Regions from separate parts of the Paenibacillus ilasis genome, predicted to be linked through region 1. Evidence: riboswitches for the same ligand, from Rfam matches in the RefSeq annotation. Region 1 holds a riboswitch; each other region holds the start of a gene.
The links. A riboswitch is a leader RNA that binds a small molecule or an ion and turns the genes downstream of it on or off. The one in region 1 is predicted to bind cyclic di-AMP.
Positions count from the first base shown of each region.

Region 2: it holds a riboswitch for cyclic di-AMP, as region 1 does, so the genes downstream of both, ACETK5_RS10265 (universal stress protein) here and ACETK5_RS21975 (hypothetical protein) in region 1, are expected to answer to the same signal.
Region 3: it holds a riboswitch for cyclic di-AMP, as region 1 does, so the genes downstream of both, ACETK5_RS08085 (C40 family peptidase) here and ACETK5_RS21975 (hypothetical protein) in region 1, are expected to answer to the same signal.
Region 4: it holds a riboswitch for cyclic di-AMP, as region 1 does, so the genes downstream of both, ACETK5_RS31995 (C40 family peptidase) here and ACETK5_RS21975 (hypothetical protein) in region 1, are expected to answer to the same signal.

Region 1 is NZ_JBHDJG010000002.1:408,411-416,173, reverse strand. Features, by position in the region: gene ACETK5_RS22000 (histidine kinase) at 1-23, opposite strand, end outside; gene kdpC (potassium-transporting ATPase subunit KdpC) at 26-652, opposite strand; gene kdpB (potassium-transporting ATPase subunit KdpB) at 734-2,767, opposite strand; gene kdpA (potassium-transporting ATPase subunit KdpA) at 2,789-4,468, opposite strand; gene ACETK5_RS21980 (potassium-transporting ATPase subunit F) at 4,499-4,567, opposite strand; gene ACETK5_RS21975 (hypothetical protein) at 4,726-5,136, opposite strand; cyclic di-AMP (ydaO/yuaA leader) riboswitch at 5,267-5,435, opposite strand; cyclic di-AMP (ydaO/yuaA leader) riboswitch at 5,980-6,153, shown strand; gene ACETK5_RS21970 (hypothetical protein) at 6,287-6,748, shown strand; gene ACETK5_RS21965 (proline dehydrogenase family protein) at 6,809-7,729, opposite strand.
Region 2 is NZ_JBHDJG010000001.1:2,191,860-2,199,622, reverse strand. Features, by position in the region: gene ACETK5_RS10290 (fluoroquinolone export ABC transporter permease subunit) at 1-229, opposite strand, end outside; gene ACETK5_RS10285 (ABC transporter ATP-binding protein) at 226-1,080, opposite strand; gene ACETK5_RS10280 (TetR/AcrR family transcriptional regulator) at 1,077-1,709, opposite strand; gene ACETK5_RS10275 (cation:proton antiporter) at 1,873-3,117, shown strand; gene ACETK5_RS10270 (TrkH family potassium uptake protein) at 3,290-4,654, opposite strand; cyclic di-AMP (ydaO/yuaA leader) riboswitch at 4,830-4,978, shown strand; gene ACETK5_RS10265 (universal stress protein) at 5,086-5,769, shown strand; gene ACETK5_RS10260 (TrkH family potassium uptake protein) at 5,847-7,196, shown strand; gene ACETK5_RS10255 (glycosyltransferase) at 7,277-7,763, opposite strand, start outside.
Region 3 is NZ_JBHDJG010000001.1:1,672,022-1,679,784, reverse strand. Features, by position in the region: gene ACETK5_RS08105 (L-fucose isomerase) at 1-1,291, opposite strand, end outside; gene ACETK5_RS08100 (AraC family transcriptional regulator) at 1,500-2,357, shown strand; gene ACETK5_RS08095 (2Fe-2S iron-sulfur cluster-binding protein) at 2,455-2,838, opposite strand; gene ACETK5_RS08090 (stalk domain-containing protein) at 3,064-4,338, shown strand; gene ACETK5_RS08085 (C40 family peptidase) at 4,566-5,042, opposite strand; cyclic di-AMP (ydaO/yuaA leader) riboswitch at 5,046-5,176, opposite strand; gene ACETK5_RS08080 (hypothetical protein) at 5,438-5,965, shown strand; gene ACETK5_RS08075 (ROK family protein) at 6,362-7,315, opposite strand; gene ACETK5_RS08070 (copper homeostasis protein CutC) at 7,351-7,763, opposite strand, start outside.
Region 4 is NZ_JBHDJG010000008.1:51,888-59,650, forward strand. Features, by position in the region: gene ACETK5_RS31985 (M1 family metallopeptidase) at 1-1,703, shown strand, start outside; gene ACETK5_RS31990 (hypothetical protein) at 1,715-2,542, shown strand; cyclic di-AMP (ydaO/yuaA leader) riboswitch at 2,891-3,030, shown strand; gene ACETK5_RS31995 (C40 family peptidase) at 3,034-3,507, shown strand; cyclic di-AMP (ydaO/yuaA leader) riboswitch at 3,900-4,039, shown strand; gene ACETK5_RS32000 (C40 family peptidase) at 4,045-4,518, shown strand; gene ACETK5_RS32005 (GNAT family N-acetyltransferase) at 4,656-5,156, shown strand; gene ACETK5_RS32010 (c-type cytochrome) at 5,318-5,674, shown strand; gene ACETK5_RS32015 (4a-hydroxytetrahydrobiopterin dehydratase) at 5,776-6,090, opposite strand; gene ACETK5_RS32020 (hypothetical protein) at 6,200-6,493, opposite strand; gene motA (flagellar motor stator protein MotA) at 6,685-7,485, shown strand; gene motB (flagellar motor protein MotB) at 7,469-7,763, shown strand, end outside.

The DNA.
Region 1 (7,763 bases):
GATTTCCTCCGAAAGGGATCCATGATCAGTTAAGAAGCTCTTGGAGAGCCAGATTCAGCTTCAACACATTCACGCGCGGTTCACCGAACACGCCCAAATCCCGTCCCTTCGTATGATCCTTTACCAGCTGATCAAGCTCTGCCTCCGCAATTCCGGTCAGCTTGCTGATCCGCGGAACCTGAATATCCGCGGCCTGCGGGGAGATGTGAGGATCCAATCCGGAGCCGGAATCGGTTACCAGATCCATCGGCAACTCGCTCACCGGAACGCCCGGGTTGTTCTCCTTCCACGCTTCAATTGAGGCCTTCGTTCGTTCCATCAGGTCCGGGTTGGAAGGTGCATAGTTATTGCTGCCGGAGCCGGCTCCGTTGTATTCAATGCTGGACACCCTGCCGTGAAAATATTGAGGTTCTGTAAAATTCTGACCGATCAATTCCGAGCCAACCACGTTTCCGTCCCCATCCGTGATCAAGCTGCCGCCGGCTTGCTTCGGCATGAGCAGCTGCGCCGCCCCCGTCGTAACCAGCGGATAGAGAACTCCGCATAACACGATAAATACAAGACTCATTCTTAGGGCAATGCCTAAGGGAATACGGGCAGCACCCACCTTGGCATGAGGCGCCGGTGATGTTTTTTGCAATGGATTATTCATTGGTTCCTCGATCCTTTCCTTCATATCTTCCGCGTAAAACAACTTCGAGTTATATCTATCTCCCCGGTATGATTATCCTATCTAAATCCAAAGATGGACGATCATATCGATCAGCTTAATCCCGATGAACGGCACAATCACGCCGCCTAATCCGTAGACCAGCACATTGCGCTGCAGCAGCTTCGCCGAGCTCATCGGCTTATAAGCCACGCCCTTCATCGCAAGCGGAATCAGCAGCGGAATGATGATGGCATTAAAGATCAGCGCCGAAAGAATCGCCGACATGGGAGAACCCAGTCCCATGACGTTCAGAACATTCATGCTTGGAATGGCGGCCGCGAACATCGCCGGAATGATGGCAAAATATTTGGCGACATCGTTGGCGATGCTGAACGTGGTCAGCGCTCCCCGCGTCATCAACAGCTGCTTGCCGATGGCAACCACCTCGATTATCTTCGATGGATCCGAATCCAGATCCACCATATTGGCCGCTTCCTTGGCCGGGGTGGTACCGCTGTTCATCGCCAGCCCCACATCGGCCTGCGCCAGCGCAGGGGCGTCGTTCGTACCGTCACCGGTCATCGCAACCAGCTTGCCTTCGGCTTGTTCTCGGCGGATGACGGCAATTTTATCCTCGGGCTTGCTCTCCGCGATGAAATCATCAACGCCCGCTTCACGGGCAATTGTCGCCGCGGTGAGCGGATTGTCGCCCGTGCACATAATCGTCTTGATGCCCATCCGGCGCAGCTGGTCAAACCGTTCCTTCATGCCCGGTTTGACGGTATCCTTCAGGTAGATCAAACCATAGATGCGGTTATCCACGGCGACAGCGAGCGGGGTTCCGCCCTCTGTCGCAATGGCGTCACTGTTTGGCGTCAAATCCGAAGGGAGGGGGCCTCCTTGCGACTGCACCCACGCCTTGACGGCATCCACCGCACCCTTGCGGACCTTCCGGCCATCCTTTAGGTCCATGCCGCTCATCCGGGTTTCCGCCTTAAATTCGATGAATTCCGCCCCGTCCGTCATGCTTTCATCTATTTCAATGCCTTCCTTCTTCAGCAGCTCCAGCACGGAACGTCCTTCCGGCGTTTCATCCAGCAGCGAGCTCACGCCTGCCCATTGTGAAAGCGATGCTTGCGTTGCGCCGCCGACAGGAATCAACTGGCTGGCCATCCGGTTCCCGAACGTAATGGTACCCGTCTTATCCAGGATCATCGTATTGATGTCACCGGCGGCCTCCACCGCCTTGCCCGACATCGCCAGCACATTGAACTGCGTCACCCGGTCCATGCCGGCAATCCCGATCGCCGACAGCAAGCCCCCGATCGTGGTCGGGATGAGACATACCAGCAGCGAGATCAGCACCGGAACGGACAGCTCGATGCCAAGATACTTCGCGATCGGAGCGAGCGTAACAACCACGATCAGGAAGATCAGCGTTAAGACGATCAACAGCGTGTTCAGCGCAATTTCATTCGGCGTCTTCTGGCGGGAGGCTCCTTCAACAAGCGAGATCATCCGGTCGATAAACGATTCCCCCGGATCGCTCGTAATCCGGATGCGGATCGTATCACTGACAACCCGGGTCCCCCCGGTGACCGAGCTGAAATCGCCGCCGGCTTCTTTAATGACGGGGGCGGACTCCCCGGTAATCGCCGATTCGTCAACGGATGCGAGGCCCGCAATGACTTCCCCGTCCCCGGGAATCATCTCGCCCTGCGTAACGATCACGAGATCCCCTTTGCGAAGATCCGTTGACGGCACAGATTGAACCCCTCCGTTCTCCATTACTTTATGGGCCGCCATTTCCTGCTTCGACTGCTTAAGGGAATCGGCCTGCGCCTTGCCGCGTCCTTCGGCAAGCGCCTCTGCGAAGTTAGCGAACAGCAGCGTAAACAACAGGATGACGAATACGGTCAGGTTAAATCCGATACTGCCCTCGGTACCGAAATAGGACGGAAATATCGTCATCAACAGAACAACCAGAGTCCCGGCTTCCACGACAAACATGACCGGATTTCTCATCATCAGGACGGGATTCAGCTTCGTGAAGCTGTCCCTTAGCGCCTGACGTACCATCTCTTTGGACATTGCTTTTTTTCTCGTATTATTCATGGAAATAGGCCACCTTTTCTATTAACGGATCGTCAGATGTTCGGCAATCGGGCCGAGCACCAGCACAGGCAGGAAGGTCAATGCGCCGATAATCAGGACCACTGCGATAAGAATGCCGGCAAACAGCTTATTATCGGTCCGGAACGTCCCGAGCGTCTCGGGAACCCATTGCTTCCGCATCAGCGAGCCGCCCACTGCCAACAGGGCAATCATCGAAATGTAACGCCCGAATAGCATGACCAGTCCGGTTGTAACGTTCCAGAACGGCTTGTTATCCGACAGACCCTCAAATCCGGAACCGTTATTGGCCGCGGATGACGTGTATTCGTAAAGCACCTGTGAGATACCGTGAAAGCCCGCATGGGCAATGCCCGCCTGCCCCGCGTCCGTCATGAGTGCAAGTGCGGTCGGAGCCAGGATGATCAATGGATGTACCAGAATGACAATCGCAATCAGCTTCATCTCCCGGGCCTCGATTTTTCTGCCGAGAAACTCGGGGGTTCGGCCAACCATAAGACCAGCCAGGAACACCGCCAGGATCGCGTACATGAGCATGTTCATCAGGCCAACACCTTTTCCGCCAAAAACGGAATTCAGCATCATCAGGGACAGCGGCGTAATCCCGCCGAGCGGCGTGAGCGTATCATGCATGTTGTTAACCGACCCGGTCGTGGCCGCGGTTGTCACCGTCGTAAACAGGGAGGATTGGGCGATCCCGAACCGGACCTCTTTGCCCTCCATGCTGCCCTGCGAAACGTCGATGCCCAGGCGGTTCAACGCCGGATTGCCGTTGGTTTCGGCGGCATAGTTCAGCGACAGGAATCCGATAAATAAGGTCATCATTACCGAAAAAATAATCCAGCCCTGTTTGCGGCTCTTGGCGAACAAACCGAACGTATACGGGAGCGCCGCCCCAAGACTCCACATGCACAGAATTTCGATCACATTGGTCAGCGGGGACGGGTTCTCGAATGGATGCGCCGAGTTGGCTCCCATAAACCCGCCCCCATTGGTGCCCAGATGCTTGATCGATTCGAGTGCAGCCACCGGTCCTACCGCAATTTGCTGCTCGCTTCCTTCCAGCGTCGTGACGCTGAGCGTAGGCTTTAACGTCTGCGGTACCTGCAGCGCCACCAGCACCATCGCAATGATGAACGCTGCCGGGATGAATACCCGGGTGTGGGCCTTAACGAAGTCCTCAAAGAAGTTGCCGACGGTCGTGCCCTTGCTGGTTACCGCCCGGATAAAAGCAATCGCCACGCACAGCCCGGTCGCGGCGGATGTAAACATCATCATCGTAATGACGGCCATCTGGGCCATATAAGACAATCCCGACTCCCCGCTGTAATGCTGAAGATTCGTATTGGTCATAAAGCTGATGATCGTGTTGAACGACAAGGTCGGTTCCATATGACCGATGCCGTTCGGATTCAGCGGCAGCACCTTTTGCAGCCGCAGAATCAAGTACCCCGCCGCAACCAGCACGATATTCGTTAACACAAAGCTGACGGCATACCCTTTCCATGTCATCCCTTTGCGTTCTTTCAAGCCGATCAGAGCGAAAATCGGTTTCTCCACCCAGAAGAACCATCTGTCCGTTCCATTGCTTTCATTGCGAAACACCTGGTATAGATAAGTTCCCAGCGGCTTGACCAGCAGCACCAGAACGAGTATAACGATGGCAATTTGTAAAATGCCCATGACGAATGCCTTCCTCCTTCAGCCGTTTCCCTAGAATTTTTCAGGGTGAATCAGCGCATAAATCAAATAGAGAAAAATAAAAATCGTGAATATCAACATGATCATCACGGCTGATCAGCCTCCGGTTCCGAAACCACACGCCCGCACCAGGACATAAACAGCATGAGCAGTCCGTAGGTTCCTCCCAAAATAAGCAACATAACTAAATCCTGCATGAATACAACCTCCCGAAACTCGTTGTGAAATCAGCCAAACGCTTAACTGCCAATAGACGCTATGAGAAAGGCCACGTGACGATGGTTCGTATGAAGCACCACATCAGCACCCAACCCTTTGTATATCAATCGCGGATTGCTGGAATGGGTGATCACATAAATCGACTCTGCGGTCCAAGTCCGGCAAATCCGTAAATAGCGACAGCACAGATTCAAGCTGCTTTCGAACAGAAACACCTTGCTGACGGAAAACTCAGGAATGATCCAGGTTTGCTCGTCTCTTGTATCAATCAGAATAATGTGTTTGCAGCCCAGATCTCGCAACCTCTCCTGCTCAGCCCGGTTGTTGGCTATGGCCGCAAACGAAACATGTTTTTGAATCAACTGGCGGACGAATTCCTCCCCGGCCTTGTTCGGCGCGGATACCAGGATGAATTCCTGCGGTTTCTCCATCTTCTTTTCTCCTCCTAAGGTCAGAAAGAGAAGGCAACAACAAAGAAGCCCGTGGAAAGAGAAGAACTCTTCCCGCAGGCTCCTTAATAGGACACGGTGAAATACACCATGGCCCAAGTCCACGACAATCGTTGCCTCTCTCGATACGCTTACGAGGTTAGCTGACGGATTCGGGCGTGAGAGTCGCCCTACCCATAGACCGTTATCTTGTCTACAGGATTCACCCCAGAGAGATCAAGTTCATCTCCCGACTGGTTCCCCCGTTCCTTTTCCATTCAAGGACTCAGCGAAAATTAAAAACGAGTAGCATGTTATTCTATTAGCCATTGACTTGTCGTCCAGACTAGGCGAACAGCACAGCATCAGGAGGTTTACGCGGTGAGAGTCGCATCATCCTGCTGTTTCAGTGAAGGCCCATGGTGCCTTCGCTCAAGATTCAATCCATAAAGAGCCAGGCGCAGCTCTCACACTGCCTTTAGACCTTCATGGAGCGGCTGCCCGTATGCCATGGTCTTTGATGACCGTCAATTCATAGTTCGTATCATACGTCCGGCCTTGCAGGATGTAAATGTGAGCAAAAACACATGTGGCGTTATGTCGAACAGGAACGGACCAATTCCGCTCCATTATCTCCAGAATACTGCTCTATACTATGTATTTCTCTTGTTTTCTTATATTTATCGTAATCTATCGAGATACCGAGATTTTGCCATGATAATAGATGACACGACCCAATGTACACGTTTTCTTTTGCGGTTTTTATCGATTTTCGGAATGTATCCGTCCCATATGGCCATTTACTTTTAGATTCCTCCGGCGTATGATTCATCCATCTATTCGAAACATTCATTTACGCTGAGCTCCCGACAGATCGGGAGACGGGGGAACCAAAATCGCCAATGGGGCTTCTGTTGGTGAACGGGGTGAATCCGCAGGCCTGATGGTCAGGCGCTGCGGTAGGGTGCTCTCAAGCCCGAATCCGTCAGCTAACCTCGTAGGCGCGTTTTGAGAGAGAACACCACCCGAGCCTTAAGCGGAAGCGCCCACTGGAGTAGGGCCTCTAACGATAAATAGGCCTGGAGAGCGGGGTATCTCTGCTCACCAGGCCTTTTTGCCGTGCATATAACATTCCTATAAAGGAGCGTAGATCATGACGAAACTCATCGAGGCCGCACTGGCACCCGTCATCGAAACCGCATCGCCTGTAATATGTGAAGAGCCCATCCGCAACATGGAGATGTTCCGTTTCGACCAGAGCTCGGCTGAACGCTTTATCCCCTCGAGCGATCAAGGCGGTAACTGCGGTTTGTTTAAAATCAGCTGCGAAAACGCGGCCGGGTATGCCGAATATGCACTGCCAAGCACGGGAGAGTTCGCGGATCTGGTCCGCTGGGCATCCGTCTTTACAAGGCTGAGAGGCATGCCCGTGACGGAGGCCGTTCGCTATGCCCAGAAGCAGCAGCAATGGGGATCTGTACGGATGCAACTCGCCGTATCGGCCCTCACCGATCTGGAGGCCAATCTGCAACAGCACATCACCCGTGAGCGGTTAGGTAGCCTTCCGCTGGAGCGTTCCTACCTAATGAACTGCTCGGAGGCGTATTATTTCTAGGACGACAGCTAGAAAGAGCTACCGTCCTCGCTTCCATTGCAATTGGTTGTTTTCCCCCGCTCACTTGAACATATTTTTGAGCACCATCATCAGGTTAGCCGGCTTCTCTGCCAGCCGCCGGGTGAAATACGGGTACCACATCGTTCCGTAAGGCATATAACACCGGATGCGGTAGCCGTCCTGCGCAAGCGCAGCCTGATCGTTCATCCGCAGCCCGTACAGCATCTGAAACTCAAATTCCTGTTTGTCTATGCGGCTCTGCTCGGCAAACACCTTCACCCAGTCGATGATGTGGTCATCGTGCGAAGCAATCGCGACGTAGGCGCCCTGATCAAAATGCATTTTGATCAATTTCTTATAGTTGTCAATAACCTCCCGCTTCTGCTGAAAGGCAATGGTTCCAGGCTCTTTGTACGCCCCCTTCACCAACCGCAGATTAACACCGGCATGCATTAAATTCTTGACGTCCTCCTCCGTACGGAACAAGTAGGCCTGCATCACAGTCCCCACATTGGTCAGCCCCTCTTGATGGAGCCGCAGTGTCATGTCAATCGTGGCCTGGGTGTACGGGGAATCCTCCATATCCAGACGAACGAAGTTCCGGTGCTCTTTCGCCTTTTTCGCCACCAGCTTGATGTTCTCGTAAGCCATCTCGGGGTCCAGTGCCATCCCCATCTGTGTCGGTTTCAGCGATACGTTCGATTTCACTCCCCGCTTGGCAATCCCTTCCACAAGCTTCAAATACTCCTCCCGGTACCCGGCCGCTTCATCCAGCGTCGTGATACCCTCCCCCAAATGATCGAGCGTGACGAGAATGCCCTTCTCGTTCAGCCTCTCAATTTCATCCAGCGCCTCATCCAAGGTATCGCCGGCTATGAATCTGCCCGCCAATTTCCGACCGTACTTGATCGACAACCACTTCACGAATTTATTACCGGACACCGTCAGGATCACTTTACGGTAAAGCTCGGTTCCGTCCATGCGTGCGCCCCCTTTGCAAAAGGTAAACCAAAAT
Region 2 (7,763 bases), on a different contig from region 1:
GATCGTGGACGCCTTGGTCCCTCTCCAGCAGGACCATACCGCCTGCCATGATAAGTCCCAAGGCGGCGGGATCGCTGAAGGTCAGCACAATCGCTGTTGTCTCCTGGTAAGCCTCGGGTACGAATCGGAGCAGAATCCAATAACAGGTACAGACGAATACATAAACCCAATAGAAACCATGACGCCACTGGAAACGGAGATCGAAAACAAATAAGCTTAGGCCTTTCATACAAGCTGCCTCCCCGTAACCTCAATAAAAATTTGTTCGAGCGATGCCTCTTGCGAATGAATGGTTTCGAGAGGGGAATCCTGAATGAGCTGAAGAAATTGGTTATTCTTACCGATGCCATCGAGAGAAAATATGGCCTCCATTAAATCGCCATCCCTGCTGTATTCGACTCGGACCTCTTTTCGTCCCTTACGAAGTTTCAGCTCTCTGGGTGAATCGATCAATTTAATTTCGCCGTCGACGATAAATGCTACCCGATCGCAAAGCTCTTCGGCCGCTTGCATATTATGCGTGGTGATAAGAACCGTCTTACCGGCAGCCTTTTTGGCAAGTATCAATTCCTTCATTCGCTGGGCATTGACCGGGTCTAATCCGGAAGTAGGTTCATCCAGAAATAGTATTTCTGGGTCATCCAATAACGCCCGACAGAAATTCAACCTCATCTTCATACCCTTGGATAGCTGGGAAACCTTCATATTTGCGGCATTCGTCAGATCCACTTGTTCCAACAGTTTCATTGGATCCTCAGTCTCCCCTCTGTAAAGGGAACGAAAGAGCCTTAAGTTTTCGTGAACCGAAAATTTACTATAGAAGTTCGGGAATTCAAAAGCTACTCCGATTCGCTCGTAATAATCGGGACCGGTGTCCCTGATTTCGCTACCCATGACTTTTATACTTCCTTGATATCCTTTCAGAACGCCGATCAGCAGTTTTTGCGTTGTACTTTTACCAGCGCCGGACGGGCCGAGGAATCCAAAGATTTCTCCAGGCGAAATGACAAAATCAAGCCCCTGCAGGGTCGGCTCTTTTCGATTGGGATACGTGTAATGAAGCCCTCTTACTTCGATCACGACGCCCCATCTCCCTTCGCCGCTTTAGACACTGCAAGCATACCGGCAGATAATAACTCAACTAACAATTCGACCGTTGATGTAAATTGCTCCTCTCCAATCTCTTTTTTGTGCAGCGTAAGCAGCGCTAATGATCTGATCATGCTCACGATGGATTCGGGTGCCGTACTCGGTAAAATGCCAGCCTTCTGCCAAGCCGTAATCACAGGCATGAGCGCATCTTGATCCTCCGTAAAGTTACGCTCCAGCAGGGCTTTCGGCAATTTCCTGAACAACAGCTCCATCTCCCCGCGATCCATCATCTGCCGAAGCAGCGGGCTCTCATCCATCATCCTTAGTGAATACAAGAGAAACCCTTTAATGCTTCCCTTGCTGCAGACCTCTTCAGGAGGGAATAAGTCCAGAACGGCATTGCGGATTCGCTGCTCCTCCTCCAGAATCAATTCATAATAGATCTCCTCTTTTGATCCGAAAAACATGTAAAACGAGCCTTGGGCAATGCCTGCGCCCTTCGTGAGATCTTCAACGCTGGTTTTGCGGAGGCCCGCCGTTTCAAAATGATGGCGTGCCTCAGTCAGCAGTTTCTGGCGGATCCACTTGCGTTCTTCATCAGAAAATTTTTTGGGCATGCTGCAGTTTCACATCCTTAATTGTGAAGTTCGTGATTCTGTGAATAATTTTATTTTATATTCACAAAATACTCCTTCTACTCCCGAGTGTCAATATATTTGGTGTTACGGTGTCTTTCGGTTACAATAAATGGAGATTTTATCCTTTGACGAGGGGTGCATTATGCATCATTTTAACGAGGTTTTCGTCCAATTGCTGATTTTGCTTGCGATATCGATGGGTGTGATCGCATTAGCTAAAAAAATGAATCAGCCATACTCCATTGCTCTTGTTATCGTAGGCCTGCTGCTTGGAATGCTCCATGTACCGGTACTGGATGAAGCTGAATCATTCATCACCCAATCGAGTGTGTTTCAAGCGATCATTATTTCTTTGTTCCTGCCAATCCTTCTCGGCGACGCCACGTTAAAGCTTCCGTTCTCGCATCTTCGTGAACAAGGCAAGCCGGTGCTTGCCCTCGCTTTTGGCGGGACGCTGCTTTCGTTCCTTCTGATTGCTCTTGCAATGTATGGGCTTATGGGATTGCCTCTAATTGTTGCATTTACCTTTGCGGCTTTGATGAGCGCCACAGATCCGATCAGTGTCATTTCCATCTTCAAATCTTTAGGCGTACCAAAGAAAATTGTGACCATCATCGAAGGGGAATCACTGTTTAATGACGGAATTGCCGTTGTGTTATTCCAGATCTCCACCGTCTATCTACTTACGTATATGGAAATGGGATGGGCGGGATTAGGCAGCGGCCTACTGCTCTTTCTAAAGTTTGGTGTGGGCGGTATCGCGGTTGGAGGCGTGCTGGGGTATCTGTTCTCGCAGCTCATTCGCTTCTATGACGATTATCCGCTGGAGATTGCTTTCTCTATGCTCCTGTTCTTCGGGAGTTACTTTATTGCCGAGCATTTCCACGTCTCCGGCGTAATTGCCGTCGTTGTGGGCGGCTTAATTTTCGGCAGTTACGGAGCGCGCATCGGGATGTCGGATACAACCAAGATGAACATTAATTCGTTCTGGGACGTTATCACGTTAATCGCGAATTCATTGATTTTCCTTATGATCGGTCTCGAAATCAAGCATATTAATTTCGCGGACAAATGGGCGTTAATCGGGGCTGCCGTTCTTATTGTTCTAATCGGAAGAACATTGGCCGTCTACGCGAGTCTGTATTTCCTGAAATCCTTCCCTTCTTCATGGAAAGTGGTTTTGAATTGGGGCGGGTTAAAGGGCAGCTTATCGATCGCACTTGCCTTAAGCTTGCCTACATCCTTCGACGGTCGCGACGATATACTCGTGCTCACCTTTAGCGTCGTCCTTTTCTCACTTCTCGTTCAGGGGTTAACCATCAAGCCTTTGGTTAAGAAGTTTGGATTAGCCGGCCCCATCAAGGAAAAAGACGGGGCGGATATTTAAGAACCCTCCGAGTAAGCAAAAAAGAACACGGAACGAGTAGAACACGGAACGAGTATAAGGTTCAGCCTAGGAGTTCTAATTAGACAACTCCAGCTGAATCTTATTTTTTCGTATTCCGAATTGCGGCTTTGTTCCCCTTCAATATATGTACACGCTAAACTCCAAATCCTTCTTAGCCAATAAGCACTTTCTCTTCAGGCAACCGGTATTTTTGATTGACAACTCTTTGCGACAGCGCAAAGGCGAGTGTTAAGGGGCCGAGTCTGCCGATGTACATGGTCAAAATGATGACTCCCTTGCCAAAGGGAGACAGCTCAGGCGTCAATCCCATTGATAGACCCACCGTGCCGAAAGCAGAGGTCACTTCGAACAGAACTTCCATAAAATCCTTTTGCAAACTATGTTCGCTTATGGTTAACAAGAAAGTAGCAAAAATCACAACGCCTACAGAAATCACCATGACGGCGATGGACCGAAGGATAATCGATTGGGGGATGCGCCGATTTAATAACTGCACGTCCTGCTTCCCCTTAATAATGCTAACCAATGTGAATAAAAGAACGGCGAAAGTATTGGTTTTGATCCCGCCTCCGGTGGATCCAGAGGAAGCCCCGATAAACATGAGAAAAATCATAAAAAATTGAGAAGTCGTCATCATCGCGGCGATATCAATCGTATTAAACCCGGCGGTACGAGTCACCACGCCTTGAAAATAAGCCGCCCATATTCGCTCTCCCCAGGTCAAGGAGCCGAATGTACGGGAGTTGAACAACTCAATAATGAAAATAACGATAAAGCCGGCTAAACAAAGAAATGCTGAAGTCGACAAAACGATTCTTGAATGAAGGGACAGCTTATTCCACCTTCTGTGCTTCCATACATCCAGTACAACAGTAAATCCTAGTCCGCCAATGATAAAAAGCAGGGTGATGACGATGTTGACTAACGGGTCCCCCACATACCGGCTTAGACTATCCGACCAAAGGCTGAAGCCAGCGTTATTAAAAGAAGAGATGGAGTGGAATACGCCGTAATAAATAGCTTGTCCCCAGCCCAGTTCCTCTTCCCAACGAATGATTAACAAGGCTGCTCCAGCGATCTCGATAATGAGGGCAATCAGAAAAATGCCTAGAGACAGCCTCACAACGCCTTGCGTTGATAATGCGTTAGTGGATTCTTGGAGGAGCAGTCGATTTTTCAGTCCGATTTTCTTTCCTAGCACAACGGCGATCAAAACGCCGAAGGTCATGAAACCAAGCCCGCCGACTTGAATCAGGCACATGATGATGATTTGTCCAAAAAGGGAGAAGTCGGTTCCTGTATCGACCACGGCCAATCCCGTTACGCATACGGCAGATGTTGAAGTGAACAGAGCGTTTAACCAACCGATCCCTTCACCTGATGAAGACGATATCGGTAAGGCCAACAAGATCGCGCCGATGACAATCGGCATGGCGAAACCAAGGAGGATCAGACGTGAAGATGATAAGTTGAACTGTTTGAATGATTTTAGCGACTCTGATTTGCCTCTAGCCATCATATTTTCCCCTTTCAATTCCGACAGACCATGAAACCCCGCGGGCTTCTTTGCGTAGTATATACCATAATAAAGCATAGGTTCTACTTCAATCCAATGATATGGTATTGTTTACTCATCACTAACTGTTTACTTTTAGCATGTTTTAACCTAATATTTATTACGATAAATTTCATACGCACTGATGCTTAATCCTCTATGAGGAACGGGGGAACCAACAAAGCTACTAAGCTTTAGGGGTGAATTCTTTCTGATCAAGAAGGAACGGGAACTCTCAATCCCGAATCCGACAGCTAACCTCGTCAGCGTCTTGGGAGAGAACACTCTTACTACTTTGACTTGTCCATGATCCGTACAGCCAAGGCCTGGAAGCAGATTTGTCTCTGCATCCAGGCCTTTTTTGTTAAAACTGTTTTGCAGAAAAGAAAGGAATGAGTTCACTGCTGAATAACGAAAAAATACTGGTCTGCGTGTATTACGGTCCAAACGGAGAACGTCTTATTCGCCGAGGTGGCGAATTAGCCAGACTTCTTCAGTGTCCCCTGTTTGTGTTAAGCGTTATACCCTTACGTGAAGATGAGCTTGATCAGGCACAAGAAAGATATATGGCCGAGTGGAAAATGAAATGCGACGAATATGGGGCAACCTTTATCGTCAAAACGAATGAAGATCGCAAGGCTTCAGAAATCATAGCCGAAACCGCCAAAAACCATCATATTACCCAACTCATCATCGGACAATCCGGCCAAACTAGGTGGCAAGAAATAACGCGTGGCTCGTTTATCAACGAACTCCTAAATCAGATAGGCGAAACGGATTTGCACATTGTAGCAGTTCAAAGAATGGATGATCAAATGGCAGACACACATGAACGAGGAATTCGAGTCACCGTGTTTAGAGATGGTTCTCAGTATATGCTCGAGAATAAGGAATCCGGGGGCGATCCTATAGCCGAAGGTCTCTTTTTCAAAGAATTAAATACCGATTTTGACACCGGCTTGCTGAAAATAAAAACAGGTCGAGAGGTCCAGTATTTGAAAATAAGTCACGGAAAAGTGGTAGACTCGTCTTTTTTCCAAAACAGAGAAATGTATGAGAAACACAGCGATCAATAAAGGATGGAGTGGAACTTGTGCGTAAACCATACATGAATTCGAACAACCGAAATACACAACATTCCGCTCCTGGCAAAATGGAGTTTTTCATCAACAAGCTAAAAAAAAATATGAGTCCCCCTCAGCTCATCATGCTCGTTTTTTTCACATTGATATTAATCGGGACCGCACTGCTTGCGCTTCCCCACTCATCCTCCACCGGAAGGTCGGTTGGTCTGCTGGATGCTTTATTTACAGCCACCTCGGCAATATGCGTAAACGGACTGGTTGTCTTGGATACCGGTAGTGTTTTTTCGACTTTTGGACAAGTCATTATTATGATGTTGATCCAAATTGGCGGGCTCGGCTTTATGACCTTTGGCGTCATGGTCGCCATTGTTCTGGGGAAGAGAATTGGGTTGAAGCAACGACTCATTATACAGCAAACCACGCATTCGACCTCGGCACAAGGTTTGGTTAAATTGTCAATGTATATGGTGCTCATTGCATTCGCGTTTGAAGCATTAGCTACGATTGTCCTGACGCTCCGCTGGCAACAGGACTTCGGGTGGGGACAGGCAGCTTATTACGCCCTTTTCCATTCCGTTTCGGCATTCAACAATGCCGGATTCGCCCTGTGGTCTGACAGCCTTTCCCCCTTTGTCGGCGATCCGATCGTCAATATTACGATTGTCTTGTTATTCATCATTGGAGGTCTCGGCTATATCGTCATTGTGGATGTATTCCAAAAACGTTCATGGAAGAAGCTTTCGCTTCACTCCAAGGTTGTCTTAGTTGGGACAGGAACGCTGTCCCTGCTCGGTTTTCTATTTATATACTTTTTAGAGAGCTGGAATCCGTCAACCTTTGGCCAATTGAGCGAAAGCGAACAAGTGCTGGCTGCTTTTTTCCAAGGCATAACGCCTCGAAGCTCGGGGTTTAACACGATTGACATCGGCAGTATGCTGGCGGCTTCTCAGTTTTTCATTATTATTTTGATGTTCATCGGTGCTGCTTCCGGAGGAACAGGCGGCGGTATTAAGATCAATACGCTTGTTGTACTCATACTAGCAACGATCCAAACCTTTCGCGGGGGTGGTCAAATCCATGCCTTCAAGCGCAAAATAGCTGGAGAAACCGTCATGCGCGCCCTGGCCGTTGTCATGAGTTCTTTGGTGGTCGTGCTGGGAGTTTCCCTGTTGCTGACCATCTCTGAAGGAATGCTCGAAGAACATTTCTTGGAAGTGTTGTTTGAAGCAACCTCAGCATTTAGCACCACTGGATTGTCGATGGGATTGACAAGTGAATTGTCCCCCGTGGGGAAAATGATTGTGACAATAACCATGTTTGCCGGTCGTCTGGGTCCCTTAACACTCGCTTATGCGTTGGCTCAAAAAAAGCGCACCTCCAAAATTGGTTACGCGGAAGATCATATCTTGATTGGGTAGTTCAGGCTTCTCAATCAAGAATTTTCTTGTCCTCCAACATCTCATCTTTTAGTAGACATATCCTTGCAAAGGGGATTCACTCAAAAGTGATTGTGCAACCGTCTCTCAATAAATTCTACAGTTCGATCAACACCTCTCTCCGTTCGAATTTTTTCTGACAGTGCCGTTGAATTTACTCTCAGTGATGATTGACTCGTTAGGGCTGCTATCCGCTCAACCAAACCCTCGACAGACATTGATTTTTCAGGAATCGGCTTGGTCGATACGCCTAACTCATACATACGTCTTGCCCAAAAAGGCTGATCCGCATGAAACGGAGATATGGTCATCGGCTTCCCCGCTTTCAGAACGGCCGCTGTCGTCCCTGCTCCGCCATGATGAATAACACCAACAGCTCGCGGAAACAGCCATGTGTGCGGCGCTTCCTGTATACACAAGATGTTCTCGGGCACATCGCCGAACGCTTGCATTCCACTCCAGCCAACCAGAATGATCCCGCGTTGCCCCGTTCGTTGTAAAGCCTCCATGGTCATTTGGAGCACATGATCTTGCTTTAAAGGCATGCTG
Region 3 (7,763 bases), on a different contig from region 1:
CAACCTCTTCATCCGTGATCTCCCAGAACGGCTTCATAGCCGGTTTACCGTCTATCTCCTGCTCGCCCGTTCCATCCAGTGCAGCCGAGCCGGAATTGATCAGATGCAGGATGCCGTTCTCCGCTTTGCCTTCCAGCTTATAGCCGGTAACCCGTTCCACCGAAGCCGGACTCCAGTACGTCCGCACATCCGCAAAAATCTGTGCCGTATTGGTCAACAGGTATCCGAACAGCATGCCGACTCCATTGAGGCTGTCATTCTCCGTTGCCACGATATATGGCGAACGTCTGCCGTTCCAATCGAATGAGGAATTGAGGATGGTCTCCAGGAAGTCACCGTTAGGGGAATGATCCGTCCACTGGCGCTGACCTTGGAATCCGGAAGCGATTGCGCTGTGGCCCTGAGCTTCCTCTTCGAAGCCAAGCTCCTTCAGACGCGGATTGCCGATCATCAAATCGCGGGTGATCAGCGTCATTTTAACGACGGTTTCCCATTCCAGATCCTTGCGCTCCCGGCTGTTCTGGAGATGATCCGGGTTGTTATCCGGTCCTTCCGTACAGCTCTCCTTCACCCAAGCAAGCGCCTGCTCATATTCTTCAGGGTCATAGATGCCTTCTTCCAAACGGCGCGTAAACTCGCTCATGTCGACATATTCATTCCGCATGCCCAGATACTCCTGGAAGAAGCTGTCGTCCACGATCGAGCCGGCGATGCCCATCGACACCGAGCCCATGGACAAATACGATTGTCCGCGCATATAAGCTGCAGCCAAGCCGCTCCGTGCAAAACGCAGAAGCTTCTCTTGAACGTCATCCGGAATACGAGTATCCCCCTCATCCTGAACGTCTTCGCCATAGATGCCGAATGCAGGAAGTCCCTTCTGCGCATGCGCAGACAGTATGGCAGCCAGGTAAACCGCGCCTGGACGTCCTGTTCCGTTGAAGCCCCATACCGCCTTCGGACGCGATGGATCCACGTCCATCGTCTCGGTGCCGTAACACCAGCAAGGCGTAACGGTTATGGTCAGGCCGACCTCGGCATTCTTGAATTTTTTGGCAGCCGCAGTCGCTTCGGCCACTCCGCCAATGCAAGTATCCGCAATCACGCATTCAACCGGCTCGCCGTTCGGATATTTGAGCTCCTTCGTCAACATCTCAGCGACGGCCTTGGCCAGATTCATGGTCTGTTCCTCGAGAGATTCCCGTACCCCTCTCCGTCTTCCATCTATCGTAGGGCGAATGCCGATTTTCGGAAATCCGTCCCGCCATCTGTAATCGTTTTCAATTGTCATGTATGTCACGCCTCCCTATAAGGAATAGAATATGACATCATTGTAAGATTAATCGGTGCAAGAGATAACCCACTATTTTGTTATATCGAATCTTAATTTCAGCAAGACAGTGAACCATTCCGAACAGCCGATGAAATCGATTTCCGCATCGAAGAGCGTTTTGCATTATAATAGGTAGAGGATGTTGCTTTCCAGGAGGGACCAGAACGTGCCAAAGATCGAAATCTCGCATAGCAAAAGCGATCACTTCCGCTTCCTTAAAAATCCGCAGCTGCTCTTTGCCGGGCAGGTCGTGGACGAGGACTTCTTTTATGGACCGCCGCAAATTCATGATTTCTGCGAGATCATCTATGTAGTAGAAGGACGCGGAGAATTCACCATTGCAGGAAAAATATACGAACTTCACAAAGGCGATGTCGCGATTTATAACCCCGGCGTTCCTCACGAGGAGAGATCCATCACGGACGGGCCTTTTAAGGTGATATACTGCGGCGTGGATTCGCTTCACATTGAAGGGGTTCCCCAAGGGATGCTGCTCCCGGCTTACGTGGAGCCGGTCATATCCTGCGAGAAATACGCTTATAAAGTGGAGAGCTATCTTTCCGAGATCCTCCGCGAATGCGATTCGCAGGTGCTGGGGTATGAAACGCTGAGCACCAACCTGCTGATGTCATTGATTACCGTGATCTATCGCATTGTGGATGTTAAACACCAATTCCAGTCCTTGAAGGGCAAGAACGAAATCGCGCTGCGGACCAAACACTTTATCGACACCAATTATACCCAGAGCATCAGTCTCAAGGACATCGCCGATACGATGTATGTCAGTCAGCATTATTTATCCCATCTGTTCAAAAAAGAAGTCGGCGACTCCCCCTTCAATTACTTGATATCCCGCCGGATTGAAGAGGCCAAGCGCTTGCTGGCAGATTCCGAAATGCCGATCCATGAGGTTGCTTCTCAAGTGGGTTACGGCAACGATAAGTACTTCTCTATGTTATTCAAAAAAATTACCGGTCAAACGCCGAGCTCGTTCCGGGAACAGAGCAAACTGAGCATGGAGTAAAGCATTAGCATTTTTATCTTTCCGAGCAAAGCAGGCAGCCGTTGTGGTACGGCTGCCTGCTTTTTTAGTATGAAACGGCAATCTGCCTTCGATGTCGTCAAAAATATGGGGCATGCTTGATTTTGATGGGACCGACCGCTTCGATCTTGCTCTGGCATCCCAGTCGATATCCTTCTTCAATCTCCTCGGGATCCAGGCGTCGTTCTTCAGCCAGATTGGGATCGGACAAATACTCGATTCCCTCCACCACCATGCAGCGGCAGCGGGCACAAGTTCCTCTTTTGCAAAAAGAGTTCCAGTCGACGTCATTCCGCTCGGCCAAGTCAAGCACCGTCATGCCTAGAACGGGAGCCACGCTGCGCTGAACTTCGCGGCCTGTAAGCTCAATGATCGGATCCGGTACGGCTTCGATCATCTCTTCCGCTGCCGGGTTCAACGATTTATCTCCCCCGCCTTTTTTGTTTTTCCAGAATTTAAACACGCGTTATCCCCCTATGCATGTAATCATCAGGTTATGTAAGAAATCCTTCATTTATTATACTGGAAAGTTTAAAAAATCAACATGCTTACTCTTATCTATTCTATGACATTGACATCACGGAATTGGAACTCTATGAAAATTTTGCTATACTAGCGTATGCTAGACCAAATTCCATATTCTATGAAATCATTCTATTATTTAATGGATCGGAGGAAATACAAAAGCATGCTGCATAAACGAATAGGAAAAACAGCTGTCGCTGCCGCGCTTGCCTTATCCTTTATCGGAACCGCACCCCATATCGGTCAGGTACATGCTGAGCCTGCCATTTCGGTAAAGCTGGATGATGTGACACTAACCTTCGATGCGGCTCCGCGGGTAGACAAAGGGGTCACCTACGTTCCATTCCGGACGGTCGGTGAAGCATTGGGCATTCAGATCACGTGGAACAGCAAGACGCAAACCGTCAAGGCTATAGGCAAGGTGAAAGGTCAAACGACGGAAGTCCTGCTTCAGGTGGGAAGCACGACGGCGACCGTCAACGGTAAAAAAGTAAACCTTGCAGCTCCGCCAGTCCAACGGGAAGGCCGCGTGCTGATCCCGCTTAGCTCTTTCAGCAGCCAATTCGGTGTCGACGTCGGCTGGAATCAGGCGACTCGTACGGTCTCTCTCGTATCGCCCCAGCGCGAAATGCATTTGAGAGCCTTCTATGCTTTGCAATCTTTCCAAGAGCGGGATCTCGTGGGATCCATGAATTCAGTCGCTTTTGGCTGGAGCCGCATCGATCGTGATGGCCAGTTTACGCTTCAAGGCGACGAGTATCGTCTGCCAGGGGCGGCCGGCGACGTGACCCCGCAATCGATTGTTGCGGATGCGGCGGATCAGGAGATTAAACCGTACCTTATGGTTTATGCTCTGGACGGAAACGGAGAATTAACCAAAGTCCTGAGCGACAGCAGTCTGCGCGAAAAGTCCATTGAAGGCATCACAACCGCGGTTGCCGATAACGGGTTCGGCGGCGTTGTGCTTGATTTTGAAGGACTCGGTTTTAAATTGGATGCCGTGAAGCAGCAGAAGCTGCTCAATGATTACGTCAAGCAATTGAAGGCGGCATTGCCAAATGACATTGCCCTGTCCTTAGCGGTCCCGCCATTGAATAGCGCCTATAAAGGCTATGATTACAAGACGCTGGCTTCCATCGCTGATGATCTCATCGTTATGGCTTATCAATACAATCCGGTCGGAACCAAATCTCAGGTTCCCGAACCAAACAGTCTGGTGGACCAAGCGATCCAGTTGGCACTCCAAGCAGGTGTCCCGAAGCAGAAGCTCCTGCTCGGCATCAGTTTAAGCAGTGAAACCGCCACTTCCGTTGACGACAAGCTCGGCTTGGCCAAGCGTTATGATCTGAAAGGTGCTGCTTTCTGGCGCCTTGGCTTGTTCCGTCTCTATAATAATGGAATAGAAGCTGCTGTGAATGCCTCTGTTGTTAAGGAGTAACCGAACAACCTCTGTGGGATGATAGACTTATCGTAAGAAAAACGTCTATCGACGTACTTTCACAGATGACAGATCGCAGTTAATAGATGTTTTTCTTGCGATATCAGGAAGTCACAAGCTTTCGAAGTTTATACTTTCTGATATCTAAAAAAAGAAAGCCTGACAAGGGCATCCCTTTGTCAGGCTTTCTGGTTATGTATCGAACCCTAAACTGCAACGTAATCCAATTAGCTTGCGCTTCCTACCAGCTTCGCATAGTTTTCTTGACTCAACACACGACGCGCCGTGACATAACGCGGCTCGTAATATGAATCGCTAAGCTTGCTGATTCTGACTCCCTTGCTGCTGGAAGCATGCGCAAATTGTCCGTCACCAATGTAAACGCCTGCATGGGAAATTCCGCTGCCACTTGTATTGAAGAATACCAAATCTCCGACCCGCAGATCTTCGCGATCCACATGTTCACCGGCTTTAGCCTGGCTTTGGGAAGTGCGTGGAAGATCCATATCAAAATTTCTAAACATGTACAGAATAAATCCGGAGCAATCAAACCCGCTGGTGGTCGTTCCGCCCCATTTGTATGGAGTTCCTACCAATTGCTTCACTTGATACTGAAAATTCGGTTGTTGATCAGCAAATGCTGATACGGCACCAGAAGAAAAAATAATTGCAGACCCTAGCAAAGTGATGACAAACTTCTTCAAAATATGTTCTCTCCTTCGATGCCTACGGAGTTAGCTAAAGGTTCGGTTGAAGGTTCCCTATACTCTATATACAAGAGTAATTCACCCAAGACGGTTCCCCCGTTTTCACAAACGAAATTCGGCAAAATTCATTAACGTTTTGTAACCTTCTCTTAATATAGTATACAAGGAAGGATGCTGTCAATAATATCCTAAGAATCTATCGTTTTATGTTTGGAACTGTCGTAAAGATGGTTAATTTCGGGCGTCCATTTGTTAACCATCTCACACAGTCATGACAATTATGTAACTCTGCTTTCCTGTTCGAGCTGCTTTTTTTTAGTAAACTAGCAACTTTTAACAGATTTGTACGTTTACATATTCAGAAAAGAAATTAAAGAGGTGATCGACCACTTATGAGTCAAATTACGATGGCTGAAGCTTTGGCTGTCCGGGCAGCAATCAATCGTCTCATGAATCAATTGATGTCGGAACGCTTGAACAACAGCAGCACGATCATTGAAAAAGGGGAAACGGCGGAATATCCTGCACGCAGCGTGGATGCCATTACGGAGGAGATCGAAGCCGCCGCGGCGGATTACAGAAAGCTGGATTTGCTGATGGCCATCTCCAATACAACGCAAACCATTAGCTGGAACGGCTCCGACATGACTATCATGGAAGCGATCGAGCTGGCCAAACAGATACGCAGCGATATCGGACAGCTTGCTCATCTCGGCTCCCGCAAGAAGCTGGAGCGGCAGAGCAGCCGTGGCAGCGGAGACGGTGCCGTAACGCTGTTCAACGTCGCCTTATATGATCCGGAAGCTTATCAGGCGCAAGCGCGCAAGAAGGAACGCGAAGTAACCAAGCTCTCTTCACTGATTGAACATGCCAATCATACGTCCATGATTACGTTTGACGCATCGAAGTACATGGAATAGCGGCAGCCGCCGGCTCCAAGCCTGCAGGTCACTCCACGTGCGGGTTTGGAGCCGGCGGTTTCCGCCGGCGGGCGGGAAAGTGCGAGCAACCGCTTATTGTTTGTCGGATACAAACAAACCTAACCAGGAAACCAAAAACTCGCCTCCAGTGAAAACGGATGACGGCTTACGGTTCACGCCTATCACTTGTCACATGTTACGGACTTATAACGAAAAAAATGATCGCTCCGTTTCCCGCTCTCTCCATAAATAATTGGAAAGCCGCCCTTGAAGGGCGGCTTTTGTCTAATTCGCTTAAGCTCGGTTAACATGAAACTATGTTGCCGATCCGAACGCTTTTTATCTAACCTCTATTTCATTCTTTATCCTATCCGTAACGTTCTCTTTACACATAGGCTACTGGAACAAGGCCGCAGCTCCAACCAGACCCACATCGTCCCGAAGTCCTGCAGGAACGATTTCGTACGTACCCAGATAGGATGGCATGACCAGCTTATCTGTCATTTCCCGCAGCTGCGGGAATAGAAGCTCGCCTGCTCTGCTTACTCCCCCTCCAATCACGATACGATCGGGGTTAAAACTGTGAATGACGTTAACCAGACCAAGCGCCATGTAATAAATAGCACGATCGATGACCTCCACAGCGACGGGGTCATGAAGACGTTTAGCCTCGAATACATGCTTGGCGTTGACGCCGGCCTCGGCTGCGGCCAGTTCAGAAATTACGCTGGGCTGGGTGAGCATCCGCTGGGATGCTGCCAAACCGATGGCCGTTCCTGAAGCAAATACCTCCCAGCAGCCGTGGCTGCCGCAATTACACTGCGGACCGCTCGGATCAATGATATGATGCCCAAGCTCCCCTGCAAAAGAACTGCTGCCCAGGAACAGCTTCCCGTCCAGCACGATGCCTGAACCGATGCCTGTGCTTAGCGTCACGTATATCATGTTCGTCGACCCTCTTCCGGCACCTCTTACATACTCTCCCCATGCAGCTGCATTGGCGTCATTCAGCACCTGAACCTCCGTATGCAGATCGCGTTCCATCCAAGCTTTGAGAGGAACATTGGTCCATTCCGGCAGATTCGTACCATGAATGACAATTCCCTCCCGGCTGTTAACCGTTCCGGGTGAAGCCATGCCTACGCCTCGAAGCGGGTGACCGCCCGACACGCTGCGAATCATGTTCGTAATTCGCGCGACCACTTCTTCGGCCGTACGCGCACCCGCTGTCTCCATTTGCTCCCGGTTCAGCAGCTGTCCTTCGGAATCAAAGAGCGCTGCCGCGATCTTCGTACCCCCAAGGTCAACGCCAACCACAAATTCTTGCTGTTTATTCCATACGGTTTGCAATTTTTGTTCACCTGTTTCCGATAGGTTTGCTACTTCTATTGATGTAAGCTGTCAGCCAATGATCGCAGCTCAACCGGATCAATGGGCTTCAGCCCTGATCGACCGTACCGTACGGCTGAGCCGAAATGCACCTCGCTCACACCGGTCTGGTCGATAAAATCATGTATGATTTCCCACTTCAGGCCATTACCAGCCAATATTTTCAGCTCACTGCCTGCCGTTTGTTCTACAAGCTCCCGAATTCTTGGGATGGCTTGCGGTGCAGGCTGCGGTCCTCCCGACGTTAGGACGCGGGTAACGGACGGGTATTTCTGCAAGGTACGCAGCCCTTCGAGCTGATCCTCCAATTCATCAAAGGCCCGATGGAACGTGACCTGCATATCACCTGTCCATTCCAGCATTTTGACCAAGGAGACCTCGTCAATCTTCCGTTCCGGGATCAGCATAC
Region 4 (7,763 bases), on a different contig from region 1:
ATCCAGGCAAAAAAAGCGTAAACGAGCTGTACTTTCATCTGTATCCCAATGCATTTGCTTCCAATGACACGACCTTTATGAAGGAATCGGGCGGCAGGCTTCGTTCCGATCCCATGCCAGACGACGGATACGGCTCCATGGCCATTACCAGCGTGAAAACAACCGAAGGACTGGCCCTGACCCATCGCCTTCAATTTGTTCAACCGGATGACGGCAACATCAAGGATCACAGCCTTGCCAAGCTCCGGCTGCCTAAACCCATCAAGAGCGGGGAGAGTGTTACCATTCACTTGGAGTTCGAGGTCGAACTTCCCAAAATATTTGCTCGCATGGGAACCACCGAGAATTTTATTATGGCCGGCCAATGGTTTCCTAAACTTTCGGTCTATGAACCCGCTGGTCTTCGCGGAAGAACAGAGGAAGGCTGGAATCTTCATCAATACCATGGCAACTCCGAATTCTATTCGAACTTCGGCATCTACAGCGTTCGCATCCGAGTGCCCGAAAATTACATTGTCGCGGCGACCGGATTCCCTACCAAGCCTGCCCAAAAATCAAACGGGGAAAAAATTTATCAATTCTATGCGGATGATGTGCATGATTTTGCCTGGTCGGCATCGCCAAACTTTGTCACGGCAGAAGAAGCATTCTCCGCACCAGGCGTACCGGGGGTCCGCATCAAGCTGTATCTCGATCCGGCCCATAAAGACTTAAAGGAGCGTTACTTTGATGCCGCCAAGTCGGCACTCGCTTCGTTTGGAAAATGGTACGGAACCTATCCGTATTCCACGTTGTCCATCGTCGTTCCGCCGGAATCGGGCAACGGGGCAGGCGGCATGGAATACCCGACGCTGGTCACGGCCTTCGGTGCCAAAAACGATTCGCCGGGATATGAGCTGGAGCGGACCGTCATTCATGAGATCGCCCATCAATATTTTTACGGAATGATCGCAAGTAATGAATTTGAGGAAGCGTGGCTGGACGAGGCCTTTGCAACCTATGCTGAAGAACGAGTGATGGAAAAAGAATACGGTATTACCTCCAATACGGCAGCTCAGGGAGCATCCATTACTTCCCCTGCACCGCTGAAGATGGAATCCTGGAAATACAGCTCCCACGAAAACTACGCACTGAATGTTTACACGAGGGGCAAGCTGGTGCTGCAAGGCATCGAACGGCAGGTCGGTCCGCAGATGATGGAGAAGATTCTTCATACGTATGCCCAGAAATACCGGTTCAAGCATCCGACCACGTCCGACTTCCAGAAAGTTGTAGAGCAAGTAAGCAAAACGTCCTGGCAGCCGTATTTTGACCAATATGTATATGGAAGCCAGATGGCGGATGTCGCCATCGACGTGATCAAAACCAAAAATAAAGGCACGGCGGAACATCCTCGTTATGAGTCTACGGTCAAGATTACGAGCAAGGACGGGGATATAACCAATGTGCCGATCGTGTTCGCCTTTGAGGATGGCAAAACGGTGGAGCGGACCTGGAGCGGCAAGGACGGCAAAGTTACTTACACCCTGGAGTACAGCACTCCGCTCGCCTGGGCCATGGTTGATCCCAAATACTCCATCGTCCTGGAGAACAAACACATCAATAACTATATGAAGGCAGGAATGGATCCGAAGGTGGTTACACGCTGGAATCTCAGTATTACCAAGCTTGTGGAGACGCTGTTCGGCAGCCTGTCATGGTGAGGGGGGAGCACATGAAAAGTTACGCAGGCCAAGGGTGGACCAGTGTTAAAGACCAGCTATACGTCTCGATTCTGCTCTTCTTATACCGTTTGCTGTGGGGATACTGCCTGTACCGACTCGTAAAATCGGCAGTCGTTCCCCTTCTGATGCGATATCCGGATTCTGCCCCTAACGAGCTCAGCCGTCTGTTATTCTTCTATGAGGGCGAGATGAGCCTAACCCTGAGCAGCACGGTCCACACCTACGGATGGCTTCTGGCCGGTTTGCTCCTGATCCGGATGGTTCTCACCCCGCTCATTCGGGCCGGCATCTTCTACAACCTTCACCAGGAAGCCAAGGGCGAGCGTGGTTTATTCTTCTTCACTGGCATGCGCAAACTGTGGAAACCTGTAACGCTATTCTATCTGATTGAGCTTATTCTCACCTTTGTGCCCGGTTACTGGCTTCTGCCCAAAATTCTTCCGATTCTGCTAAATGGGATTCAGGAGCCTGTTCTGCCCCTTCATGCACTGCCGTATGCCGTTGGCTGGTTCTTGTACGCCTATCTAATCCGCCTGTTATTGCTCTATATGCAGTTCGGGCGCACGGGAGACTTTGGTATGATCAGCTCTCTCCATGCGCTCTTCCGCCGCTTGGGCACGGCAGTGCTGTTATCCATCACCATCGGCGGATCCGCCTGTGTCATTCTGTTGCTCCTGAGCTCGGCTTCGCTCTTCTGGGCCGGGTTGATCGGCTTAATTATTCAGCAGGCCTCTTATTTTCTGAATGGACTTTTCCAAATTTGGGTAATTTCCGCTCAATATCATTTGTGGAGAGATTCCTCCTCATCGCATCCTTAATCGTTACAATTCGTTACCCTGAAATGATGAAACATGCTCGCGAATAAGCTGTAATCCGAAGTGACACGTTTCTATCCGGGTCTTGATTTTACAAAGAATAAGAGTTCATTTATCCTCTATATTACAAATTTCTGAGCGCCAAATTACAAAAAAACCTGTTTCCCCAAGATGGGGACAGGTTTTTTTGTTTAAAAATGATCTTTCCTCGTTTGCCAAATTGTTAATACTCTGCTAAAATAACGAATATGTTAGTAACAACTTTGTCATCTTTACTGTAACTTTTTGTTGGAACGATGTAAATTCGTTATCTATGTTGGAACGTCAGACGTCAATGAATGGGTTCATCAACATTTTAAGGAGCCGAATTCCCATAACGATATGGGAAGCGGGGGATCCGTTTTGGGTGAATTGATCTCGCAAGAGAGGGATCATAGGGGACCTTCAACCGAACCCTTAAGCTAACCTCGCAGGCAATGGAAGGAGCTTTTGTTTTGAAAAAGAAGTTAACGGCTGTTTCTCTAGGCCTCGCACTCGCACTCACATTAGGGACCGGAAGCGCTTTCGCCGATTCCAAATTAAATACTGCAATCAAACCAGCCATTGGTGTCTCTTATAAAACAGGCGGAACCACAACGAATGGTTTTGACTGCTCCGGATTCACCAGCTATGTTTACAAGAAGCTTGGCCTTAGCCTGCCGCGTACATCTGCAGCTCAATACAAAGTAGGTACGGCAGTATCCAAGAGCAACCTGAAAGCTGGCGATCTCGTGTTCTTCAACACATCCGGTAGAGGTGTATCTCATGTGGGTATATATGTTGGGAGCGGCAAATTCGCTCATTCCTCATCTTCGCGTGGTGTCATTATCAGTCCGCTAAGCCAGAGCTATTATGCCAACCGATATGTAGGCGCTAAGAGAATTATGAGTCAAAATACGTACAAATCTGTAGCTGTGAACTACAATTAATGTTGGAACTTTATTGATTTACTCTTACAAGAAAGCCCTGGGCTTATGAGATTGTGCCGATCTCATCCAGCGGCTTTTTTCTTTTGTTTATTCTGTCTATACCTTTATAACGTTCAGGACAACGGAAAAGTTCCCGCTTTTCGAAAAAAAATGAAATTTATTCTACAAGTTCACTTCACTTCGCCATGTCTTCACATCTTCTACCCTTTATATACCCTTCTCTCCCTTCATTAAACACCCATTTTGGAAAAATATTGATTTTATCCGATGCTTCGACGGCTAATGCTATTGAAAAATAGCGAAATTCACCAAGAAATAATTGCCAATCTCGCTTGCTGTCTGATAGAATGGACGCAGTAACAACTTTGTCATTAATGTAAGTGCTTTAATCATAGATTGCTATGCCGAATTCCCGGCCGAACGGGAAGCGGGGGAACCAACCCACGGGTGAATTGATCTTGCCGTCAAGAGATCATAGGGAACCTTCAACCGAACCCTCAAGCTAACCTCGCAGGCAACGAAAAGGAGCTTTCCATGCTGAAGAAAACATTATCGACAGCAGCCCTGAGTATCACGCTGTTGTTCACTTTGGGCGTTGGCAGCGTGTTTGCGGATCGTGCGCTGGATCACGAAATCGATAAGGTGCTAGGTACAAAATACAGCTACGGCGGCACGACCACGAGCGGATTTGACTGTTCCGGCTTCACCATGTATGTATATGCTAAACTCGGTCTGAAGCTACCGCATCAATCCGGCTCTCAATTCGACATGGGGACAAGTGTATCCCGTAAGGAGCTGCGCGCTGGCGATTTAGTGTTTTTCAACACATCGGGCCAGGGCATCTCCCACGTCGGCATTTATGTCGGCGATGACAAATTTGCCCATGCCTCCTCCAACCGCGGCGTGGTAATTAACCGCCTTTCAGAGGAGTACTATGATCAGCGATACGTGGGTGCGAAGCGTATTATGAGCAATGATAAGTATGAAGAGTCAACCGGTGAAACATCCTAAGTTATAGAGGCTAATCATCCTATACATACTGCTTGCCCGTTAAAGGAGCCCTTACCTCTCTTTGACGGGCTTTTTGATGTGACTTGAATATTCGTAAAATGGTTATTATTCATGCATACGATAGGAGGATTTCGCAAATGGATGCAACACCGATTTCATTTCACACTGTAATCATGCGTGAAGAGCACGCGGAAGAAATATGCGCCTGGACCTATCCTCCTCCCTATAATATCTATGGCTTTCTTCCCTGGGAGCAGATGAAAGGGCTTGAGGTGGAGTTTGGCGATCCGGACATTCGCCAGAGGCAGTACATCTCGATTCTGGATGAATGGGAGGCCCTTTGGGGGTTTGCCCAACTGTTTCCGATGCATGAGGTTACACGAATCGGACTTGGCATGCGGCCTGATTGGTGCGGGCGTGGAATGGGTAAACGGTTTATGCAGACGATTGTCCGGGAAGCCAGGCGGAGGCGCCCTGCCGACGAAATTGACCTGGAGGTGTTGACCTGGAATGAGCGTGCGATTCGCGCTTATCAAAGGGCGGGCTTTCACATCACCGATACGTACGAGCGGCTTACGCCAACGGGTAACGCCCTTTTCCATTGTATGGTGTATGAGCCCCCGGCAAATGAGGAATAGTAATCTTTGTCTATATGAAAAAGCACAATTTTGTGTACTTTTTATGAAGCCACGCCGTATAGTTGCTTTTTTTGTCACAACTGGCTATGCTGTCTATGGATGTTGGTTTATAATGGAGACAAGTGCAAAAGTGCAGTATACATAGAAGGGACGATATGACGATGCAAAAATGGATCATGAGCGGATTGTTCTTCGTCGCATGTGCGTTGGCTATTGCGCTGATGTTTACGCTCCCAGGTAAGGAACAGGTAGCTCAGGAAGAGAAGCCGACCATGCCGGAAGTGACTCTCGATGCTGCCGCAGCGGAAGCTACACTGAAAGCAAGCTGCATTAGCTGTCACGGCGACCAACTTCAAGGCGGCGCTGGACCGGCTTTGAATCAAGTGGGCGGACACATGGATGCGGACGCGATCTTCAACGTTGTAACCAAAGGTCGTAAGGGAATGCCTTCCTTTAAAGATCAACTTAAGCCTGAAGAAATCGCAAACATCGCGCTGTACCTTGCTGAGAAAAAATAAATCAGCTTATACGCAAAACACGCCTGCACCTGGAGTTCTTCCTGGGGCAAGCGTGTTTTTACATATTCGGGACCTCCAAGGGGACTTACCGTCTTCCCCTTCTATTGTCCCGACTTGCCGTCCTTCGAACGACTCTTCTCATAGGCTTCGTTAAACTGCTGCGCTTCCTTAATATCCACAGCCGTAATGCCACCGTCGTCCCAAGAAGTGAGACGAAGTGTAACGACTTTATAATCTATGGTGATGTAGGGGTGATGTCCGAAAGCTTCCGAAATAGCTGCCACTTCATCAACAAAAGCAATTCCCTTCATGAAGGAGGAGAAGGTATACTTCCGTACGATCCATCTCCCTTGTTCAAATTCCCAACCCTCAAGCTTTTCCAGATGAGCCTCTACTTCTTGCTGCGTATAAAGCATCTTTTATCTTCCTCCCCGAAAAAAACCTATCTTAAAGCCGACTGACACGTAATATGGGCTATCTGTCATCTATTCTATTCTGCCCTGTATCCGTTGATAACTGGAGTGATTACACAAGGGCCACAAAAGCCAACTCTTCTTCACCGATCAAAATATGTATTCGATGGTTCGTCTGATCATGCATGACCACGCCGCTGCCAACGTTAATCACCGGCTCTGTGCCCAGCGCATAAAACAAATCCTCTGCCAGCGCCTCATGAACCTCATTTTGCTCGGCTACACCCAGATTGCCCCAATCCTCAGCTTCCATTTCAAAGAAGACATAGCTGTCGGAAATTCGCCCGACCGCCTCGGTTAGTTCTGCCAGAATTTCGCCATAATCCCTTCCGTGCTTAACGCCCATCTTAATCACTCCTTTCCTTGCCGTACTTAGCTTCGTTTCCCTTCCTTCCATTATACCGGAAATTACAACTAAAAAAAAAAGCCCGACCTGACGATAAATAGGATAACGCCCCACATAAGGGGCCCGGTTCTCCATGAGAGCCGTTCTGACGAATGGATTCGTTATTTTATTTCTCACGGATGAGGTGTGGTATGGAAATTTCAACAATTATAGGCTTAATAATCGGTATCGTCGCGGTACTGGTGGGCATGATCCTGAAAGGTGCCTCCCTTCTCGCTTTGTATAATCCGGCAGCCTATCTAATCATTCTTGGCGGTACGGCAGCAACTTTATTCATCGGATTTCCGCTAGTCGAGCTGAAAAAGATTCCGAAGCTGGTCAAGATGACCTTCGTGAAACAGAATCTGATGGACAAAACGGATATGATCAAGCTGTTTATGGAATGGGCTTCGATCACACGCCGTGAAGGACTGCTGGCTCTGGAAACCAAAGTCGATGAGATTGATGACAGCTTCCTGCGTAATGGGATGCGCATGATCATTGACGGCAACGATCAGGAATTCGTACGTGATGTATTAATGGAAGATATTAATGCCACCGAAGAGCGCCATCGTTCCGGCTCATTGATCTTCTCCCAGGCCGGTATGTATGCACCTTCCCTCGGGGTACTTGGAGCCGTTATCGGTTTGATCGCTGCACTATCCCACATGGAAGATATGGGCGAACTCGCCCATGCCATCGGGGCTGCATTTATTGCTACCCTGCTCGGTATCTTCACTGGTTATGTCATCTGTCACCCGATTGCGAATAAACTCAAGCGTCTATCCAAACGTGAGGTTGAAATCCGCCTGATGATGGTAGAAGGCTTGCTGTCCATTCAATCCGGTGTATCCACCATTGCAATCAATCAAAAGCTCTCCGTGTTCCTGACACCGTCCGAACGGGCTGAGCTCAGCGAGAGGGAGGCTGGTGCTAGTGAGCAAAAAGACTAGACACGAGCCGCATGAGGAGCATGCCGACGAATCCTGGCTTCTTCCTTACGCAGACCTACTGACCTTGCTTCTGGCCCTGTTCCTGGTGCTGTACGCCATGAGCGCGACGGATGCACGCAAATTTCAAGAAATGAGCGAAGCCTTCAGCGTTGCTCTTACCGGCGGAACCGGGGTGCTGGACTACAGCAAAACGGAATCCAGCGATGATCCGCCTAATATTAAGGATCATAAAGCGACATCACCTTCCGTTCCCGCAACAACACCTGACCAACGACGTG